Regions from separate parts of the Mesorhizobium sp. B2-3-5 genome, predicted to be linked through region 2. Evidence: predicted binding sites of a transcription regulator. Region 2 holds the regulator's gene; each other region holds the start of a gene.

Region 1 (4,972 bases), on a different contig from region 2:
TTCCCCAACCGCCTGTCTGCCTATCGCGAGGCCAAGCGGGTCCTGAAACCCGGTGGGTATTTTCTGTTCAATGTCTGGGATCGCATCGAGGAGAATGTGTTTGCCGATAATGTGACCAATGCGCTGGCAAGGATTTTTCCCGACGATCCGCCGCGCTTTCTGGCACGCACGCCACACGGCTACCACGATAAGGCACTCATCCGCAGTGAGCTGGAGGACGCCGGGTTTTCCCAAGTGGTGATTGAGACGCGAGCCGAACAAAGCCGCGCATCCTCGCCGCGCATCCCGGCCGTCGCCTATTGCCAGGGAACGGTTCTTCGCACCGAAATCGAGGCTCGTGATCCGGGGAAACTGGATGCTGCCACGGACCATGCCGCATCGGCGATAGCCGAAAGGCACGGCAACGGCGAGGTTGCCGCCAAAATCCAGGCGCACATCATCATGGCTACCGTTTAGGTCCGTTCTCCTACTGGGGGTGCAGCCCTCGAGCGGTTCGGCGTTCACTGGGTTGACCCGCTCGGCCTCTTGTTCTTACCCAATTCCGGACGGAAAACCGCTACGCACTTTTCCTGGAGTTGCTTTAGTCGTCGCCTTCGACGACCCGCAGCCTGAGCTGCCCGGTCTTCGAATCGGCAACGCGCGGGCCGGGGTCGAGTTTCGCGGCCGGCGCCCGTGACGGCGTCTCCGGGCCGGCATCGCCATCGGCCTGCGCGCCGAACTCCAGCGCCTCGATCTTCTGGCCACGCTTGGTCACCTTCGATGTCGAGACGAGAATATCGTCGATGTCCTTGGCTGATTGGCCGAAATGCGTCTGCAGCTTGCGGACCCGCTCGTCGACGCGCGCGACATCCTCCATCAGGCGGATCACTTCGCCCTGGATCAGATGCGCCTGCTCGCGCATGCGGGCATCCTTCAGGATTGCCTGGATGACCTGGATCGACAGCATCAGCAATGACGGCGACACGATGACGACGCGGGCCCGATGCGCCCTTTGCACCACCGCCTCGAAATTCTCGTGGATCTCGGCGAATACCGATTCCGACGGCACGAACATGAAGGCGGTGTCCTGCGTCTCGCCCTGGATCAGGTATTTTTCCGAAATATCGCGAACGTGGATTTCGATATCGCGGCGGAAGGCCTGGGCGGCGACCTTCTGCAGGTCGGCGCCATCGGCGGCGCGGATGGCATTCCACGCCTCCAGCGGAAATTTGGCATCGATGGCCAGCGACGGCGCGCCGTTCGGCATCTTCACCAGGCAATCGGGCCGGCTGCCGTTCGACAGCGTCGCCTGGAATTCATAGGCGCCGTGCGGCAGGCCGTCGGCGACGATCGCCTCCATGCGCGACTGGCCAAAGGCGCCGCGCGTCTGCTTGTTGGAGAGGATGGCCTGCAACTGCACGACCTGACCGGCGAGCGACTGGATGTTGCCCTGCGCGGTGTCGATGACGGCCAGCCGCTCCTGGAGCTTCGCCAGACTCTCATGCGTGGATTTGGTCTGCTCGGTCATGGTCTGGCCGAGGCGGCCGGTCATGGCGTCAAGCCTCAGGCCGATCGACTGCGTCAGCTCCGCCTGACGCGCGCCGAACACTTCGGCGATAGCGCCCATGCGCCCCTGCATTTCGGCCTGGGCCTGCAATATGCCGGCCATCCGCGCCTCGGCGTCGCGGGCGTGGTCGGCAGCTTCCGCGGCGGCGACCGCGCGCGCCTTGGCCGACCGCCACAGCGCAACGACGAGCGCCACGAACAGGCCGAAAAATAGCAACGCGCCGAAGGCCAGCGCGTGGCCGAGCGTGATTGTCGAGGCGCCAAGCCGTGCGACAGGCTCCGAAAGGATGGTGCTCAGGTCATTCATGTGGACAGCATAGCCGATTCGGCCTGATAGCACAGATCAAAACGTGAACGAGGCTCGGGCGCACCGGTTGACGCCATTCCTGCGAGGTCTTAGGTGGAACGCCATGCCGATCAAGCCGCTCATCATCCTTCCCGATCCAATCCTGCGCCAGGTCTCCAAGCCGGTGGAACGCGTCGACGCGCCCTTGCAAAAGCTGGCCGACGACATGCTGGCGACCATGTACGACGCGCCCGGTATCGGACTGGCGGCAATCCAGGTCGGCGAACCGCTGCGCATGCTGGTGATTGACCTGGCCAAGGAAGACGAAACGCCGGCGCCGCACATCTTCATCAATCCTGAGATCCTGGATAGCGCCGATCAGCGCTCCGTCTACGAGGAAGGCTGCCTGTCGATCCCGGACTATTACGCCGAGGTCGAACGCCCGGCTTCCGTGCGGGTGAAATATCTTGACCGCGACGGCAAGCTGCAGGAGATGGAGGCCGAAGGACTGATGGCGACCTGCCTGCAGCACGAGATCGACCACCTCAACGGCGTGCTGTTCATCGACCATATCTCGAAGCTGAAGCGCGACATGGTGGTGAAAAAGTTCAAAAAGCTCGCCAGGGACAAGGCGCCGGGCAAGCTGGTGGGCTAGGGGGAAATGCCCCTTCGCGTCATCTTCATGGGCACGCCGGAGTTTTCGGTGCCGACGTTGCGCGCCATCGCCGAGGCCGGGCATGAAATATCAGCCGTCTATACGCAGCCGCCGCGTGCCGCCGGACGGCGTGGGCTGGAGTTGACGCCGTCGCCGGTGCAGCGCGAGGCCGAGCGGCTGCGCATCGCGGTGCGTGCGCCGACATCCCTCAAGAACGAGGCCGAACAGGCTGCTTTCCGCGCTTTGCAGGCCGATGTCGCCGTGGTGGTCGCCTATGGATTGCTGCTGCCGAAGGCGGTTCTGGAGGCGCCCCGGCTTGGCTGCATCAACGGCCATGCATCGCTTTTGCCACGCTGGCGGGGGGCTGCCCCCATCCAGCGCGCCATCATGGCTGGCGACAGCGAGACCGGCATGATGGTGATGCGCATGGAGGAGGGGCTCGACACCGGACCGGTGGGATTGGTTGAAAAATGCGCCATCGACCCCGATATGACAGCCGGCGATCTACATGATCGGTTGATGTGTGTTGGTGCTGCCCTGATGGTGGAGGCGCTGGCCCGGCTGGAAAAGAACACCCTTACATTTACCGCGCAAGCGGCGGAAGGGGTGACTTACGCCAGAAAAATCGATAAATCCGAGACGCGCATGGACTGGACTCGGCCGGCGGCCGAGGTCCACAACCACCTTCGTGGCCTGTCGCCCTTTCCCGGCGCCTGGTCCGAGATTGACATTGGCGGCCGCCCTGAGCGGCTGAAACTGCTCCGCTCGACGCTGTCTGAAGGCGTATCGCTTTCGGAAGATTTGGGCGAGTCGGGAGGAATTCTCGATGACCGTCTGACGGTCGCCTGCGGGACAGGCGCGATCAGGCTGGTCGAAGTTCAACGGGCGGGCGGAAGGCCCGCCGCCGCGTCGGAATTCCTGCGCGGAGCCAAGATCGAAAAAGGAATGAAGTTCTCATGAGCATGATGTCGATACGCGCGGCGACGCCGCGGGATCGCGAGGCTATCCGCCTCGTTGAGGAACACGCTTTCGGCCAGCAGTCGGAAGCCGGGCTGGTCGATGCGCTGGTGACCGGCGGCGATGCCGTTGCCGAACTGGTGGCGGAAGAGGACGGCCAAGTCATTGGCCACATCCTGTTTTCGCGCCTGTTCGTGCAGAACGGCGGCAAGCGTTTCGCGGCCGTGGCGCTGGCGCCGCTGGCGGTGGAACCTTCGTTCCATGGCAGCGGCATTGGCGGCGCGCTGATCCGCGAGGCGCATATCCGGCTCAAGGATGCCGGCGAGACGCTGGCCGTCGTGCTGGGCGATCCGGCCTACTACGGCCGTTTCGGCTACAGCCACGCCCGCGCCGAGAAGTTCGAGAGCGAGTATCAGGGCGAGGCGCTGCAGGCGCTGGCCTGGGGCGACGCCCCGGAAGCCGGCAGACTGGTCTACGCCCCGGCCTTCACCGCTCTCGCCGCGTAGCGCAGTCCGCCGTTTCACGGAAACGGCGAACTACGTCTTTGTTTAACGCAATTCCGAACGGTAAACCGCTTCACACTTTTCCTGGAATTGCTCGAGGCGAGAGCTCTGGTCGCAAATGCCGCGTTTTCGCCTCGACATCGAATATGACGGCAGCCTGTTTGCCGGCTGGCAGTATCAGGCCGACCAGCCTTCGGTACAGCAGGCGATCGAACAGGCGATCGAACGATTCTGCGGCGAGGCTGTCCGGCTGCGCGCCGCCGGCCGCACCGATGCCGGCGTGCATGCCACAGCCCAGGTGGCGCATGCCGACCTCGCCAAGGCATGGCCTGGCGACAAGGTGCGCGATGCCGTCAACGCCCATCTGCAGGCCGCCGGCGCACGTGTCGCGATCCTGAGGGCGGTGGCCGTCTCGGACGATTTCGACGCGCGCTTCTCGGCCACCGGCCGTCACTATCTCTACCGCATCCTCAACCGCCGTGCGCCTTCGGCGCTGGAAAAGGGCAAGGTGTGGTGGGTGCCAAAGCAGCTTGATGCCGGCGCCATGCACGAAGCAGCGAAGATCCTGCTCGGGCGGCACGATTTCACCACCTTCCGCTCGACGCAGTGCCAGGCCAACAGCCCTGTCAGGACGCTGGAGCGGCTCGATGTGAGCCGGACGGGCGACCTGATCGAGGTGCGGGCCTCGGCGCGTTCCTTCCTGCACAACCAGGTGCGCTCCATGGTCGGCTCGCTCAAGCGGATCGGCGAGGGCGGTTGGACCGTCGGCGACCTCAAGGCGGCGCTCGAGGCGCGCGACCGCGCCGCCTGCGGCCAGGTGGCGCCGCCCGACGGGCTTTTCCTGATCGGGGTCGACTATCCCAGCCAGAATCTGGAAGGCTCTAACCCCGATTGAGTCGGGAAGGCTTTATCCCCGGGTAAAGTCGGAAGGCTTTACCGGGGTAAAGTCGGGAAGTTTAACCCGGAACGAACCCCGACAAGCTCTGGGCACCGACATCGTCCGGTACGGTGATGCCAAGCAACATC
Region 2 (4,972 bases):
TGCCGGACCCTGCGAGCGCCTTCTTGGCGATCTGCGAGACCGGCGTGGTGATGGTGTAGATCAGCTTGGGCTGCTCCGCCTGCAGCTTGGCGATCATCTGCGGCACCAGCGATGCATCGAAATTGGTGTGGCTCTCGGTGTAGACGACGTCCTTGCCCTCGACGAAGCCATTGTCCGCCAGCGCTTTCTTGAAGCCGGCTATGGCCGCATTCAACTGCGGATGCTCTCCGAAATTGGCTATGCCGATACGAATCTGATCTGCCGCGGCGCTGCCGGCGCTGACCATCAAGGCGCCAGCCAGGGCCAATCCTGACAGCCATTTCGACTTCAACATCATTTCCTCCCAGATTTGATTAGCGCCGCTTATGGACGGCGCGTCAGGCGATCATGGTCAGTCCGCCGGTCCATGTCAAACATTATATATAATTCTTGCCATGCATCGCCATGATATATAATTTTCCAAGCCCGACGATGGACGGACTGCGATGCAGGATCAGAATAACTCCACAAAGACGGAGGCGGCCTATCAGCTGCTGCGGCGCGATATCCTGACGACGCGCCTCATGCCCGGTGCGCCGCTCAAGCTGAGTGCGCTGCGCGGCACATATGGCGTCGGCTGGACGCCGCTGCGTGAAGCATTGTCTCGGCTTGAAGCCGAGCGCCTTGTCACCGCCATCAGCAATCGCGGCTTTGCCGTCGCCCCCGTGTCGCGCGCCGAACTCGAGGATCTGGCGCGGGCAAGAATGGTCGTCGAAATACCCCTGTTCGTGGAATCGATGGAGAAAGGCGACCGGCAATGGGAAGATGCCGTTGTCACCGCGCATTACCGGCTCTCGCGCTGCAAGACCGCGGTTGACGACCCCTCGGACGCGGCCGTCGACCAGTGGGACGAGAGCCACGAGGCGTTTCACGCGGCGCTGCTGAGTGCTGCGACGTCCAACTGGCTGTCGCGATTCCGTTCGACGATCGCGGATCAGCTGCGGCGGCATCATCGTTTTCTCGGCCTGGCGCCGACATTGCGGGCGGCGGCCGGCCTCAAGCATGGCTATGGAGAGGCCATGGACGCCCTGCGCGAGGCGATCGCGATCGAGCATCACACCGCGATCATGGAGGCGGCGCTCGATCGCGATGTCGAGCGGGCAAAGGCATTGATGACGGCGCATATCGGCTACACGCTGCACGTCTATGTTCACAGCGAAGATAGCGGCGCCAACAACTACACCGCACGCGCCGGCAGCCTGAAAGCGGTTTCCGGATGATTTCGGCGCTTCCGCGCCGCCCGACGCTTACGCATGGATCTATCCGCCAAGCGAGCTGGCGAACGTTGGCGTTTTGGTTTCGTTTCGTTCCGCTGGAATGACACTGGGCGACTCCATAAATCCGCCCCGTGCGCCTTTCAGACGACTGAAGCCAAACCTCAACAAGGGATGGGCCACAGGCCATTAACCAAAACGATTTCAATGCGTGTGTCGGCGGCGGAAATCGTCGGTTGCCGTTTGTTGCCGGCGGCAAAAATTTCGAACCCCTTAACAAATTCACTAAACTTTAAACGGTTGCGGAACACAACTGGAACAGATAGGGTTTGTTCTGGGTTTGTTTTTCGATTCCGATTCAGACCCTTCGTTCAATGCCTTGGGGGCCGCCATGCTGACGCGCAAGCAACATGAACTGCTGATGTTCATTCATGAACGGCTCAAGGAAAGCGGCATCCCGCCCTCCTTCGACGAGATGAAAGAGGCTCTTGATCTTGCCTCCAAGTCGGGGATCCACCGCCTGATCACGGCGCTGGAGGAACGTGGCTTTATTCGCCGACTGCCCAACAGGGCGCGCGCACTGGAAGTGCTCAGGCTGCCGGATTCGATCGCGCCGGGCCTCAATGCCGCAAAGAAATTTTCGCCAAGTGTCATCCAGGGCAGCCTCGGTCAGGGCAACCTTGGTCGTCAGATCAAGCCGGCATCGTCGCGCTTGCCCGCGGCCGGCAATGACGACGATGCGATTCCCGCGGTCTCGATCCCGGTGATGGGCCGTATCGCCGCCGGTGTGCCGATCGATGCCATCCAGCACCAGACGCATTCGATCTCGGTGCCGCCTGACATGATCATGGGCGGCGAGCACTATGCGCTGGAGGTCAAGGGGGACTCGATGATCGAGGCCGGTATCTTCGATGGCGACACGGTCATCATCCGCAACGCCGATACAGCGAGCCCGGGCGAGATCGTCGTGGCGCTGGTCGACGAAGAGGAAGCGACCCTGAAACGGTTCCGCCGCAAGGGAGCTTCGATTGCCCTTGAAGCCGCCAACCCGGCCTACGAGACCCGCATTTTCGGACCGGACAGGGTCAAGGTGCAAGGCAAGCTCGTCGGGCTGATCAGGCGCTACTGAGCAGGGATTGGTGCGCTTGCATTGTCAGGCTTTTTATAGGGCGGCAGCCCCCTCGCCTCGCGCGAGAATTTGCGCTGTTCATGCCAGGGCCGGTATGGCCTGTCGACGGCGAAGTTGACGGTTGGCGGGCCGATCGCCGATTGGCGGTCGAAGAAGACCGCGGCACTTCCGTTGCGAGCGAGTTGCCGTTTGGTGACGACGAGAACCAGCGGGTTATGGCAGGCGTCATAGCCAGTCGCGTCGTTGACGACGATCACGTCGGCGAAACCGCAGGCCTTCCAGGTGTTTTTGCGGTCTTCGACATGCGCGACGATCGCTCCGGACGGGTGCCTGGCGAGACAGACGCCGTCGGTGCAGTAGAACGGTGCTCCCGGCGGCAGATTTACGGCATCGGCAATGGTGAACTGCCCATCAGTCTTGTTGAACACCTCCGGCACGACGATGCTTTCGGATACCAATGCGCGTTTCCAGTTGTCGACGGTGAATTCGTTCGGGCGTGCCCGACTGACGGCGAGTTCGCCACCGCCGATCGGCACCGCGACCAGCCGCGCGTCTTCCGAGATCAGCACATCCGGTGTGCGCGTATGCGACACCGTCAACAGGCCGGCAAGCGCGAACGGGAGTGCGGCGAGCCGCAGCCATGTCGTCGCCATCGTCGCGATAACCAGGGCGACCGTCACCAGCAGCACGGACTGCTGCGAAATCAGTCCGACCGCATCTACCGGAGAGCGTTCCGATATCCACGCAGATATTGCGATCATTGCCGTCAGGGCCTTGCCCATCAGGTAAAGGGACGGCGCATCCAAGCCGAACGGCATCAGCAACGCGCTGGCGACGGCCAGGAACATCACGACCGATACGATCGGCATGACGGCCAGATTGACGAACAGGCTGAGCGGCGATACACGCTGGAAATGCCAAATGGCAAACAGCGTCGTAGCGCTGCCGGCGATGATGGAGGTCATAGCCAATCCACCCGTCGTCAGCAGGAATTTTTGTGTCAGAAGCCCTGGCAGGGATAGCTTCGGCGACGGCGGCCTCGTTTTTCGCGCACGATAATCCGCCCAACCGGCATAGGCGCCAACCAGGGCGGCGGTCGCGGCGAACGACATCTGGAAGCTCGGTCCGACCACTTCATGCGGCGAGACCAGGATGACAGCGATCGCCGAGATCGCCAGGTTGCGCATGGTCAGGGCCGCGCGATCGAACAGAACCGCGATCAGCATCACCGCCAGCATGATGAAGCTGCGTTCGGCGGCAACGACGACGCCCGAAATGACAAGATAGGCAGCGATCGAGAAGAGCGCTGCGGCGGCAGCGTATTTCTTGACCGGCCTTCGTGCGGAAAAATCTGGAAACAGCGCGAAGGCGCCGCGCAGCAGACCCATGACGGTGCCGGCGACCAGCGCCATATGCAATCCGGAAATGGATATGATGTGATAGATGCCGGTGCGCCGCATCGCCTCGTTGATTTCGTCGGGAATGCCGGCGCGCACGCCGACGATCAGTGCCGCCGCGATCTCGCCCTCGGCGCCGCCGATGATACCTGTGATGCGGCCGGCGATGGATTGGCGGGCATTTTCCACCGCCGACGACAGGCGAGCCGAAAGCGGCATGCCGTCGTCGGCACTGACAATCCTGGGATTGCCCAGAAAAAACCCGCTGCCGCCGATGCCGGCGAAATAGCTGTCGAAGGAGAAATCATAGCTGTCCGGCCGCACCGGACCGGTCGGCGGCAAGAGTTTGGCATAGCCTGATATCAACGAGCCGGCGGTCAATTCCGGCGGTATCTTGCGTGCCGAAAGCCGGACCCTTTCCGGCATATAGCGCAGTTTCGGCCGGGCGGTGGACGTCACGTCAATGGTCAGCCGGATGCGGCCGGTCTCCATCCGATCGAGCGAGACGACGCGCCCCGTCACTTCAGTCGAAATCTCCGAGCCCAGCATTCGTGTTCCGGCCCGCCATGTTTCGACCTTCGCCGCGAGCAGGCCCAGCGCGCACAGCAGCATTGCCGTGAAACACAGGTGGGTTTTTGGCCGGGAACGCGAGGCAAGCGCACAGAGCGCCGTCAGTACGACGACTGCTACAGGCTTGGCAAAATCAGGCTCCGCCGCCAGCGAATAGTAGCCGATCGCTCCGGTGGCCAGACAGACCGGCACCAGCAGGAAGGCGATGCCCCGGTCAAGTTCCAGTTCCGCCGCCTTGGCCACGCCATGGCGCAGGCGAGGCAATGATGTCAGGCCGAATTGCCGGCGCACGCGCGCAATCCTGCCCGCGGCAAGCGGTGGACTTGGTGCAGGAATGTCCGTCTGCAGCGGCCGGGTAGCGGGCGCGGGCACGAGGGATGTCGGCGATGGCAACGGAATAGCCGGAGGCGTTGCAAACAAGGACCGTTCGCTGACGCCAGCAACAGCGTCCTCGCCCCGATCCGAGCCCCGGCCTCGTCCAGCCATCGGGTCTGCCCCTTGCACCCCTGACGCCCTATGGTACATGAACCCGCGACGCGCGAAAGTCCGCGCAACCGAACCCCGCCTCAGATGGTTTCCGAGAGTTTCATGTCCGACAAGGTCGTCACCCGTTTTGCCCCTTC
Region 3 (4,972 bases), on a different contig from region 2:
AAGGCGACCTCGAACGTGCCGTTGGCGATCTGATCGTCGGTGCCGTCCAGGTCCGGCACGTCGAACAGGTCGCGGATCGGCCGCTTGATGCGTTCGGCCGCCGCGCCGTCGACATAGGCGCCCTCCAGGAAGGCGAAATGCAGTGGGATCGGCGTGGTCGATTCCGAAACCGTCACCGGCACACCGTGATTGCGCATGATCAGGCGAAGCTGCTCGACGAGGTAATTCTCGAACAGCCGCGGCTGGGTAATCGTGGTGGCGAAATGGCCGGGCGTCGGCATATGGCCGTAGGCTTGGCGCGAGTCCACCTGGGTGAACGAACTCGTGGTGACGCCGATCTCGGGATAGAAGGCGCGGTAGCGCTTGCTGCTGTCGCCGCCGGCGGCAAGGGCGGTGAAGGAATCGCGCAGGAATTTGGTGTTGCGGTCGTAAAGCATCTGCAGTGCTGCGACCGCTTTTTCGGCGCTGTGAAAGCTTTGCCGGCCAAAAGGCTCCGGCATGACGACGGATTCGATGGCTTGGGGGTAGATTCGCTTTTCCATGGCTCAATATAGAGACTTGGACGAGCGGTTGGGAGGGGGCTTGCCGCTGAAGCCGCTCAAAGCGGCATTTTTCTTCATCCCCGCTGCAGGCTGACCAGCAGGACCAACCCCACGCCGGACTTTTTCAGCGCTGGCGCCTCGATCGTCGATCCGGTATCGGCGCGCATCATCGGCACGGCCAGGACCGGGACGGCCAGAAGTATCAGGATGAGCGCCGCCCGCGGCAGAAGCCGAAGGGTCTTGAGGGCGTTGGCGGCGATACGGTCCATGATGTCCGAGCTTTTCTTTTCGAGGTCCGGATACTCTGGTTTCAATGGCGAAGGTTGGTCGGGCAGGCGAGGCGGCAGAATCTGGTGGCTTCGTCCCAGGAGCGGGCCGGACGGCCCACTTCGGCGACGAGGATGGCGAAGAATATTCCAAACAGGCTCATCAGCAGGCAGACGATGGTGAAGCGGCGGGCGAGCATCGGATGGTGTCTCCTTCAATGCGCGGGAGAATGCCCTGATGCCCCTGAACCGGCTCTGATGCCGGCGTTCATCTGCGGTTCAAATTGATTGACGGGATCTTGTCTGGCCGCCGCCGATCCGGACGGCAGCAGGCAGCGCATCCGAGCGCCAGTGCCAGCGTATCGATCAAACGAAAACGGGGCCTGCCAGGCCCCGCTTGAGATCACAAGGAAATGGTCGATCAGAGCTTGTGCCAGGTCTGGCTCTTGCAGATCAGTCCGCCCAGCACGCAACCGCTCATCTTGAGCGAGGTGCCCGATAACGTCGCCTTGCCCGAATAGGTCCTGTCGTTTGCCGGATCGGTGATGCTGCCGGCATATTTGCTGTCGCCGGCCGCCTTGAGCGACCCGATGGTCTTGCCGGCATATTTGCCGGACTTGAGCGTGATGGAGAATGAATCGCCGCCTGAAATGGCCGCGGTGTCGCCGGCTTGCGTCTTCCAGTTGCCCTCGATCGGATCGGCCCATGCCGTCCCCGCCATGATCAATGTGGCTGCAAGGGCCAGGCTCACTTTTCGAAACATGTTCTTCCTCCCTATGGATAGCCGGCCGGATGCTCCGCCTCGCCGGTCTGCCGCTTACGCAAACGTAAGCTAATCCAGCTCCCGCCAAAACAAAAGCGGTGCCGCAACGGAAGACTTTGGGATTCTGAAAACGCCTGAATTCGGATCGTCGGAGAGGAAATGAAACGGTCGGCGCTTCGTGTTTGCTTCCCGTGGTTAGCGGAGTGTTGATTCCGCCTCCGCGAATTTTCGTCAAATTTGGCGAAAACCAGCCGAATTGCTGGCTTCGTATCCTTAACGAATTTCCGTGTTTACCTATTGTTTTAGCTTTGTTTTCCTCAAATTAAGCACGCCATTTAACGACGGATTCAAGCCTGAGCGGCATTCTCGAAAGCATCGAAAGAGCGGCCCGGACAACGAACGGAGGCAGCTCTCGGGAGCCAGACAGGGGACTAAAATGGCACGTTTTGAAATGCTTGAAGCAGGCTTCGGCGCCATGGGGGCAACTGCCCAGGCCGACATCCTTTTCGAACTGGGCATGATGTACGCGACCGGCCGCGATTGCGAGACCGATGTCGTTGCCGCCCACAAATGGTTCAACATCGCCGCCATCAAGGGTTCGGCCCGCGCCGCGGAACTGCGCTCGGAACTGTCTGCGGCCATGTCGAAGGTCGAGATCGCCAGGGCGCTACGCGAAGCCCGCGAATGGATGACCATGCACTGAGTTTCCGCCAGACGGGGAGATATTGGCCAAGGCCGCGCAAGATGGCCGGGCCGGAACAGGGAAAGGCTGCGCAGACAGTCGAACGGCAAGAACAAGAATGCGGCAGGCGCGACAGGCCCAGCCGCGCGACGGACCATGATCACCAAAAGCGGACTCCGGCTTTCGGGCAAGATCACGGCCGATAGGAAGACAGGGACGGCCAAGTTGGGGTTCGCGGCGCGGGGGCGTTGGGGAAGCAGCCGACAGGCAAAAAAGCCACGACCAGCCGGAACAAGGCTGGCGTGGCTTTTTGCGTGGATGAGGCCATGCAGGCCCAATCGAGTGACGTCAATGCGCCTAGACAGGTTCGATGAAGGATGAAATTGTCCGGCCTCTCTGGAAGAAGCGTGGCCGGGGCGGCCGCGCGCGAGTGGAGGAGTTCTATTGTCATGAAAAGAATGAGTATTTTGGGCGCGGCCATTTTCGGGCTGATGATGAGTGCGCCGGTTGCGCTCGCCGACGACATCACTTTCGCCGTGGTCGGTCCGATGACCGGACAGCTCGCCACCATCGGCGATCAGTTCAAGCAGGGCGCGCAGGCCGCCGCCGACGCCATCAACGCCGCGGGCGGTGTCAATGGCTCGATGATCAAGCTCGACATCGAGGACGACCAGTGTGACCCGAAACAGGCTGTGTCGGTCGCCAACCGCATTGTCGCCAACGGCGTCAAATTCATCGACGGCCACGCCTGCTCGGGTTCGAGCATTCCGGCGTCCGCTGTCTATGCCGAAGCGGGCTCGCTGATGATGAGCCCGGCGTCCTCGAACCCGGTGCTCACGGACGACGCCGCCAAAAAGGGTTGGTCGACAATCATGCGCCTGTACACACGTGACGACGCGCAGGGCGCCTTCATCGGCCCGTGGATCGCCAAGAAATATGCCGGCAAGAACGTCGTCATCCTGCACGACAAGAGCGCTTACGGCCAAGGCGTGGCGGATGCCGTCAAGTCAACCATGAATGCCGGCGGCCTCAAGGAAGTGTACTACGACGCCATCAATCCCGGCGAGAAGGACTATTCGGCCCTCGTCACCAAGCTGAAGGACCTCAAGGCCGATGTCGTCTATTTCGGCGGCTATCACCCCGAAGCCGGCCTGATCCTGCGTCAGTCGGCTGAGCAGAACCTGAAGTTCCAGCTGATCATGCCCGACTCCATCGCTTCACCGGAGTTCTGGCAAGTTGCCGGCCCGGCCGGCGAAGGCACCATGTTCGTGTTCCCATCGGATCCGCAGGCAAAGCCGGAAGCCAAGGCTGCCGTCGAGAAGATCAAGGCCGGCGGCTTTGTGCCGGAAGGCTTCACGCTGTTCTCCTACGCCGTGGTCCAGGCTTTCGCCGAAGGCATCAAGCGCGCTGGCAGCGACGATCCGGGCAAGGTTGCCGAAGCGTTGAAGAATGGTCAGCCGATCAGCACCGTTGTCGGTGAAGTCACCTTCGACGAGAAGGGCGACCTCAAGAATGCCAGCTACGACATCAATCAGTGGCATAACGGCAAGTACGCGCCGATCGCGCAGTAATCTCGGATAGTGAGATGCAGGGAATGGCCGGGTTCGTCCCGGCCATTTTCTTTTGCGCCGGCAATGCGCCCTACGCGTTCTGGCCCTCGACAAAGCGGGCAAGCACCGTCCCGTCGGTGACCTGTGCGCCTTCCGTGGCGATCTCGGCGATCACCCCGTCATGCGGCGCGGCGATGGTGTGCTCCATCTTCATGGCCTCGAGGATCAGCAGCGGTTGCCCCTTGATCACGGTATCGCCCTTTGCCGCGCGCACCAGCTTGACCAGACCCGGCATCGGCGCGCGCAGGCTGCCGGAGGCGGTTGCCGCGTCATCGCTTTTGGCCAAGGGGTCCGGCACCGCGAAGGTATAGCCGACAGCGCCTTCGAATACGGTGACGTGGCCAGGCCAGCGGGCGAGGCGAGGAAGGGCGCGCAGGTCGTGCGAATTGGCGCTGTCATAGGGTACATCGAGCGCCACCTGGAAGCGCCCGTCCGCCCGCACCGAAACCTTGGCCAGAATATCGTCCTCGCCGAATTTCAGCCGCATGCGCCGCGCCCCGACATGGAAATGTGCATAGCCGGAAAGTGACGACCAAGGGTCGTTCGATGGCGGCAATGCCCCAGCACCGGAGGCGGCGAGGGCGGCTGCCGAGATGATTGCGCTGGTTGGCGACGCGATCTCGGTCAGTGCATCCTGATGCCTGCCGATCAGGCCGGTATCGACATCGCCCGCACAAAAATCCGGATCGGCGGCAAGGGCGGCAAGAAAGGCGGTGTTGACGGTGGAACCGGCAATTTCGGTTTGCGACAGCGCCACACCGAGGGCTTCCAGCGCCGCTTGCCTGTCCTTTGCATGGACGATCAGCTTCGCGATCATCGGATCGTAATAGGGTGAGATCGTATCGCCGGCCCGCACGCCGGTCTCGATGCGCATCGTGGCCGCGTCGGGTGCCGCCTCGGGAAACTTCAGATGATGCAGCGTGCCCGTCGCGGGCAGGAACCCTCGTGCCGCATCCTCCGCATAGATGCGCGCTTCGAAGGCATGGCCGGCAAGCGCAATCTCGCTCTGTGTCTTCGGCAGCCTTTCGCCGCTGGCGATCCGCAACTGCCACTCGACCAGATCGGTGCCCGTCACCATCTCGGTGACCGGGTGCTCGACCTGCAGGCGC
Region 4 (4,972 bases), on a different contig from region 2:
ACCGAAATGTTGCCGATATTGTAGGAGGCCGACGCATCGATGGAGGACACTTCCGGCGCGATGTCGAGGCTCACCAGCCCGTCCTTGAGCACGGTCGGCGTGAAGTCGAGGCTGACGCCATATTTCTTGTAGCTGACCGAGATCTTGCCATTGTCCTCCGAAACCGGGATCGGAAATTCGCCGCCGGCCAGGAAGCTCGCCGTCTCGCCGGACCGAGCAATAAGGTTTGGTTCCGCGAGGCGTCGGGCAAGGCCGCGCTCTTCCAGGGCCTTGATGGCGATGTCGATCGAGACGCCGTTGGACAGCAGCCGGCCGATGGCTTCACCGGTTCCTGCCGCCGGCACCGTATCGGGTTTGAGCGAAACATCGCGCCCACCAAAGCCGTAGGCAAAGTTGGCGCTGTATTTGGCGCCGAGATCCTGGCCTGCCTGGCGGTTGATCTCGACGAAACGGACGTTGAGCTGGACCTGCTGCGACGATGAGATGTTGACCGAGTTGATCACTTCTTCCTTGCCGGAGAAGCGGGTGGCGATCTTGTTTGCCTTTTCGGCGGCGACCGCGTCATCCGCCTCGCCCGACAGCACGACACGGCCATTGGCCGAGCCGACCTTGATCTTGGCATCCGGCACGCTGGCGCGGATCGTGCTCGCCAGTTGGTCGGTGTCGAGCGTCACCTCGATGTCGATGGTGCCGACCAGTTGCTTCTTGTCGTCGAACAGCGCGATACCGGTGGTGCCGAGATTGTTGCCGAGCACGTAGAAAGACTTGTCGGTCAGTGGGTTGACGTTGGCGATCTCCGGATCGCCGATCACGATCTGGTAGAAAGCGGCACTCGTCATGATCGTCTTGGGCTTGCCCTTGGCGACCTTGATCGATGCATTCCTGGTCGACGAGACGTGGACGACATCGTTGTCCGCCCTGGCAGCGCCGGATAAAGCGAGCACTCCGCTCGCGGCCAGCGAGACGACCATCGCCAAGGCGCGCACGAAGTGCCGCCGAGCCGTCATTCGATATAGCGTACGCATCAACATTGTCCGTCCCGTCCGGTCCCCACCGGCCTTTATTTCTGGTCCCGCGAAGGAACCTGATATTCCTCGGCCTGTGTGCCGCGTGTCACGATGACCGTCTTGAATTTCGGCTTCTCGGGCTCCTTGGCCACCGCGTCGAACAGCGAGCCGGCCGCTGCCTCGGCCTTGGATGCCACCGATCCGCCGAAGGAGGAAATGGTGGTGACGCCGCCATTGCCGTCACCGCCTTCTCTGGCCGACCGCAGCGACAGCGACAACGTGCCGACGGTGCGGGCAAGCGCCACTTTCTGCGCGCCATCGGTCGTCACCTGGATGGTCACGGAATTGGCCACCTGCGGCGTCGTCTGACGCTCGTCGGCGCCCTGGCCGACGCTGAGCACCTTGGCATCGGCGACGACAATCTCGGAGGTGACGGTCGAACCAGCAGCTCCTTGGGCATTCTTGGCCACTTCCTGGATTGCGCCGGCATCGCGTGTCAGCACGACATCGACCCGGTCGCCCGGCGTGACGAAGCCGCCGACGCCGGCGATCTCGTCGGTGCGGATGGTGACGGCCCGCATTCCTGGCGCAAGCATGTTGGAGAGCGTCGCACGGCCGTTCGGTCCCGACAGCTTGGCCAGCAGCACCGGCTCGTTGACCTCGATCGGCGTCAGCACCACGCGGCCGCCTTCGCCGAGCAATCCGTCGATGGTGGCAAAAGCGCCCTGCGGCAGGGAATCCTGCGGCCACGGGATTTCGCTGAGCTTGGCACGGTCGATCTCCATGCCGTAACGCAACGGCGCGTTCGCCACGACGATGGTTTTGAATTCAATCCTGGGCGGGGTTGGAGCGGCGATCGATGCCGTCTTTTCCCCGGCATCGGCCTTGGCCTGGCTCTTGACCCAGAAATCCGCGGCAAAGATCGAGATCGCGCCGAAAACGGCGGCGATGCCGATCATCGTTATGGCCTTGCCCTTCACGCCGAAACCCCTGATGCCCGCAGTTTCTTGTTATGTTGGGCTCACGCTAGGCGGCATTGTTAAAGAATCAGGTATCCTGCACGGCCGCATTTGATCTATTTCCGGCCGCTTGGTTATCGAATGGTTTTAGGATAAGAGGGGCCAGACCCCCGAACGTAACAGGAACCTCCGTCGCTTGGCGCTGAAAAGCGTGGCAGTATCGACGGGTGATTCGAAGCATCGGACTCTATGGCAGGCATGGACGACAACAACGATCTCTTCGCCAATATGGACAAGCAGCCGCAGCCGGTTCGGGCGTCCGCGCGCCCGGCGGATCCGCTGGTGCAGGCGGCAAAACGCCCGGCGGCTTCCAAGGACGGCAGCGAGGGTTACAGCGCCGCCGATATCGAGGTGCTCGAAGGCCTGGAGCCGGTGCGTCGCCGGCCCGGCATGTATATTGGCGGCACCGACGACAAGGCGATGCACCACCTGTTCGCCGAAGTCATCGACAACTCAATGGACGAGGCGGTTGCCGGCCACGCCACCTTCATTGATGTCGAACTCTCGGCCGATGGCTTTCTCACCGTCACCGACAATGGCCGCGGCATTCCGGTCGACCTGCACCCGAAATACAAGAAGCCCGCGCTCGAAGTGATCATGACCACGCTGCATTCGGGCGGCAAGTTCGACTCGAAGGTCTATGAGACCTCAGGCGGCCTGCATGGCGTCGGCGTTTCCGTCGTCAACGCGCTGTCGGACCATCTCGAGGTCGAAGTCGCGCGTGGCCGCCAGCTCTACCGCCAGCGTTTTTCACGCGGCATCCCGGTGAGCGGCCTTGAGCATCTCGGTGAAGTCCACAACCGGCGCGGCACCAGGATCCGCTTCCATCCCGACGAGCAGATCTTCGGCAAGGGCGCGGCATTTGAACCGGCGCGGCTCTACCGCATGACGCGTTCGAAAGCCTACCTGTTCGGCGGTGTCGAGATCCGCTGGACCTGCGACCCCTCGCTGATCAAGGAAAAGGATCAGACACCGGCCAAGGCGGAATTCCATTTCCCTGGCGGCCTCAAGGACTACCTCAAGGCGTCGCTCGGCGACGAATTCCAGGTGACGCGGGAAATCTTCGCCGGCAAGAGCGACAGGCAAGGCGGCCACGGCTCACTCGAATGGGCGGTGACCTGGTTCGGCGGCGACGGCTTCATCAATTCCTACTGCAACACCATTCCGACCGGCGAAGGCGGCACCCACGAGGCCGGCTTCCGTAACGTGCTGACGCGCGGCCTGCGCGCCTATGCCGATCTTGTCGGTAACAAACGCGCCTCGATCGTCACCTCGGAAGACGTCATGATCTCGGCGGCAGGCATGCTTTCGGTATTCATCCGCGAACCGGAATTCGTTGGCCAGACCAAGGACAGGCTGGCGACGATCGAGGCGATCCGGATCGTCGAGACCGCGATCCGCGATCCCTTCGACCATTGGCTGGCCGACAACCCGCAGGAAGCCTCGAAGCTGCTCGAATGGGTGATCGCTCGCGCCGACGAGCGCGTACGCCGCCGCCAGGAAAAGGAAGTGTCGCGCAAGAGCGCGGTGCGCAAGCTGCGCCTGCCGGGCAAACTCGCCGACTGCACGCAGAACGCCGCCGCCGGCGCGGAACTCTTCATCGTCGAAGGCGACTCGGCCGGTGGCTCGGCCAAGCAGGCGCGCGACCGTGCCAGCCAGGCAGTGCTGCCGTTGCGCGGCAAGATCCTCAATGTCGCCAGCGCCGGCAATGACAAGCTGGCCGCCAACCAGCAGATATCGGACCTGATCCAAGCGCTCGGCTGCGGCACGCGCTCCAAGTATCGCGACGAGGATCTGCGCTACGACCGCGTCATCATCATGACCGACGCCGACGTCGACGGCGCCCACATCGCCTCGCTGCTGATCACCTTCTTCTACCAGGAGATGCCGGCGCTGGTGCGTGGCGGTCACCTCTATCTGGCGGTGCCGCCGCTTTACTCGATCAGGCAAGGCGGCAAGGTCGCCTATGCTCGCGACGACGCGCATAAGGACGAGCTCCTGCGCACTGAATTCACCGGACGCGGCAAAGTCGAGCTCGGCCGTTTCAAGGGCCTGGGTGAAATGATGGCCTCGCAGCTCAAGGAGACCACCATGGACCCGAGGAAGCGCACGCTTCTGCGGGTCGATGTGATCGATGCCGAGGCGGCGACCAAGGACGCGGTCGAAGCGCTGATGGGAACCAAGCCGGAGGCCCGCTTCCGCTTCATCCAGGAACGTGCCGAATTCGCCGAAACGGAAGTGCTGGATATCTGAGCGCCCCCTGCTCTACCTTGTCCGTGCGGGTACGGAGTCGAGCATGTGATCGGGGCGTGGCTGAAAGATTATCTCGGGACACGGTTCGCCGGCCTGACGCGACCAACGCGCTCGGACTGGATCTTCGCTCTTAGAACCGTTTCGGCCGGCCTGATCGCGCTGCTGGCCGCCTACGCCCTCAAGCTCGACCATCCGCAGTGGGCGATGATGACGGTGTTCATCGTCGCCCAACCGGTCGCGGGCATGGTGCTGGCCAAGGGCTTCTACCGCCTGCTCGGCACATTGGCGGGCGGATTGGCGGCAATCGGCATCACCACGGTCTTCGGCTCCAATCCGTGGCTGCTGGTGACCGTGCTTGCCGTCTGGATCGGCATCAGCACCTTCGTCTCGTCGCTGTTGCGCAATCCCGAAGCCTATGGCGCGGCGCTTGCCGGCTACACCGCGATGATCATTGGCCTGCCGGCTTTCGGCCAATCCCATCTCGTGGTCGATCTGGCGGTCGCGCGCTGCGCGGAAATCGTGTTGGGCATCGTCTGCGCCGGCGTGACCAGCCGGCTGATCCTGCCCAAGCTGGCGGGCGACGCCATCATCGAAAGGCTGAAGCGCTGCATTCTCGACCTTGCCGTCTATGCGGGCGGTGCATTTTCCGGCCGCGACAGCGCGGTATTGGCCGATCTTCACCGAAAGCTGATC

What was found. The regulator LexA, encoded in region 2, represses DNA repair genes until DNA is damaged. The targets are predictions, from matches to a motif close to TGTTCNNNNTGTGTTCNG.
Region 1: the regulator LexA is predicted to act here: its motif matches at 1,885-1,902, upstream of FJ958_RS15315 (DNA recombination protein RmuC).
Region 3: the regulator LexA is predicted to act here: its motif matches at 1,870-1,887, upstream of FJ958_RS30635 (sel1 repeat family protein).
Region 4: the regulator LexA is predicted to act here: its motif matches at 2,137-2,154, upstream of parE (DNA topoisomerase IV subunit B).

The regions. Positions count from the first base shown of each region.
Region 1 covers NZ_VFVX01000011.1:99,715-104,686, reverse strand. Annotated here, with positions in the region: gene FJ958_RS15320 (class I SAM-dependent methyltransferase) at 1-456, shown strand, start outside; gene FJ958_RS15315 (DNA recombination protein RmuC) at 581-1,852, opposite strand; gene def (peptide deformylase) at 1,956-2,486, shown strand; gene fmt (methionyl-tRNA formyltransferase) at 2,493-3,446, shown strand; gene FJ958_RS15300 (N-acetyltransferase) at 3,443-3,949, shown strand; gene truA (tRNA pseudouridine(38-40) synthase TruA) at 4,065-4,841, shown strand; gene FJ958_RS15290 (transporter) at 4,903-4,972, opposite strand, start outside.
Region 2 covers NZ_VFVX01000002.1:203,599-208,570, forward strand. Annotated here, with positions in the region: gene FJ958_RS03810 (ABC transporter substrate-binding protein) at 1-334, opposite strand, end outside; gene FJ958_RS03815 (GntR family transcriptional regulator) at 486-1,259, shown strand; gene lexA (transcriptional repressor LexA) at 1,645-2,382, shown strand; gene FJ958_RS03825 (ComEC/Rec2 family competence protein) at 2,376-4,835, opposite strand; gene gltX (glutamate--tRNA ligase) at 4,938-4,972, shown strand, end outside.
Region 3 covers NZ_VFVX01000061.1:11,234-16,205, reverse strand. Annotated here, with positions in the region: gene FJ958_RS30650 (AMP nucleosidase) at 1-500, opposite strand, end outside; gene FJ958_RS30645 (hypothetical protein) at 617-811, opposite strand; gene FJ958_RS31755 (hypothetical protein) at 853-1,008, opposite strand; gene FJ958_RS30640 (DUF2147 domain-containing protein) at 1,230-1,571, opposite strand; gene FJ958_RS30635 (sel1 repeat family protein) at 2,008-2,274, shown strand; gene FJ958_RS30630 (branched-chain amino acid ABC transporter substrate-binding protein) at 2,703-3,824, shown strand; gene FJ958_RS30625 (acetyl/propionyl/methylcrotonyl-CoA carboxylase subunit alpha) at 3,895-4,972, opposite strand, start outside.
Region 4 covers NZ_VFVX01000004.1:235,825-240,796, reverse strand. Annotated here, with positions in the region: gene FJ958_RS07620 (type II and III secretion system protein family protein) at 1-1,031, opposite strand, end outside; gene cpaB (Flp pilus assembly protein CpaB) at 1,061-1,987, opposite strand; gene parE (DNA topoisomerase IV subunit B) at 2,225-4,279, shown strand; gene FJ958_RS07605 (FUSC family protein) at 4,325-4,972, shown strand, end outside.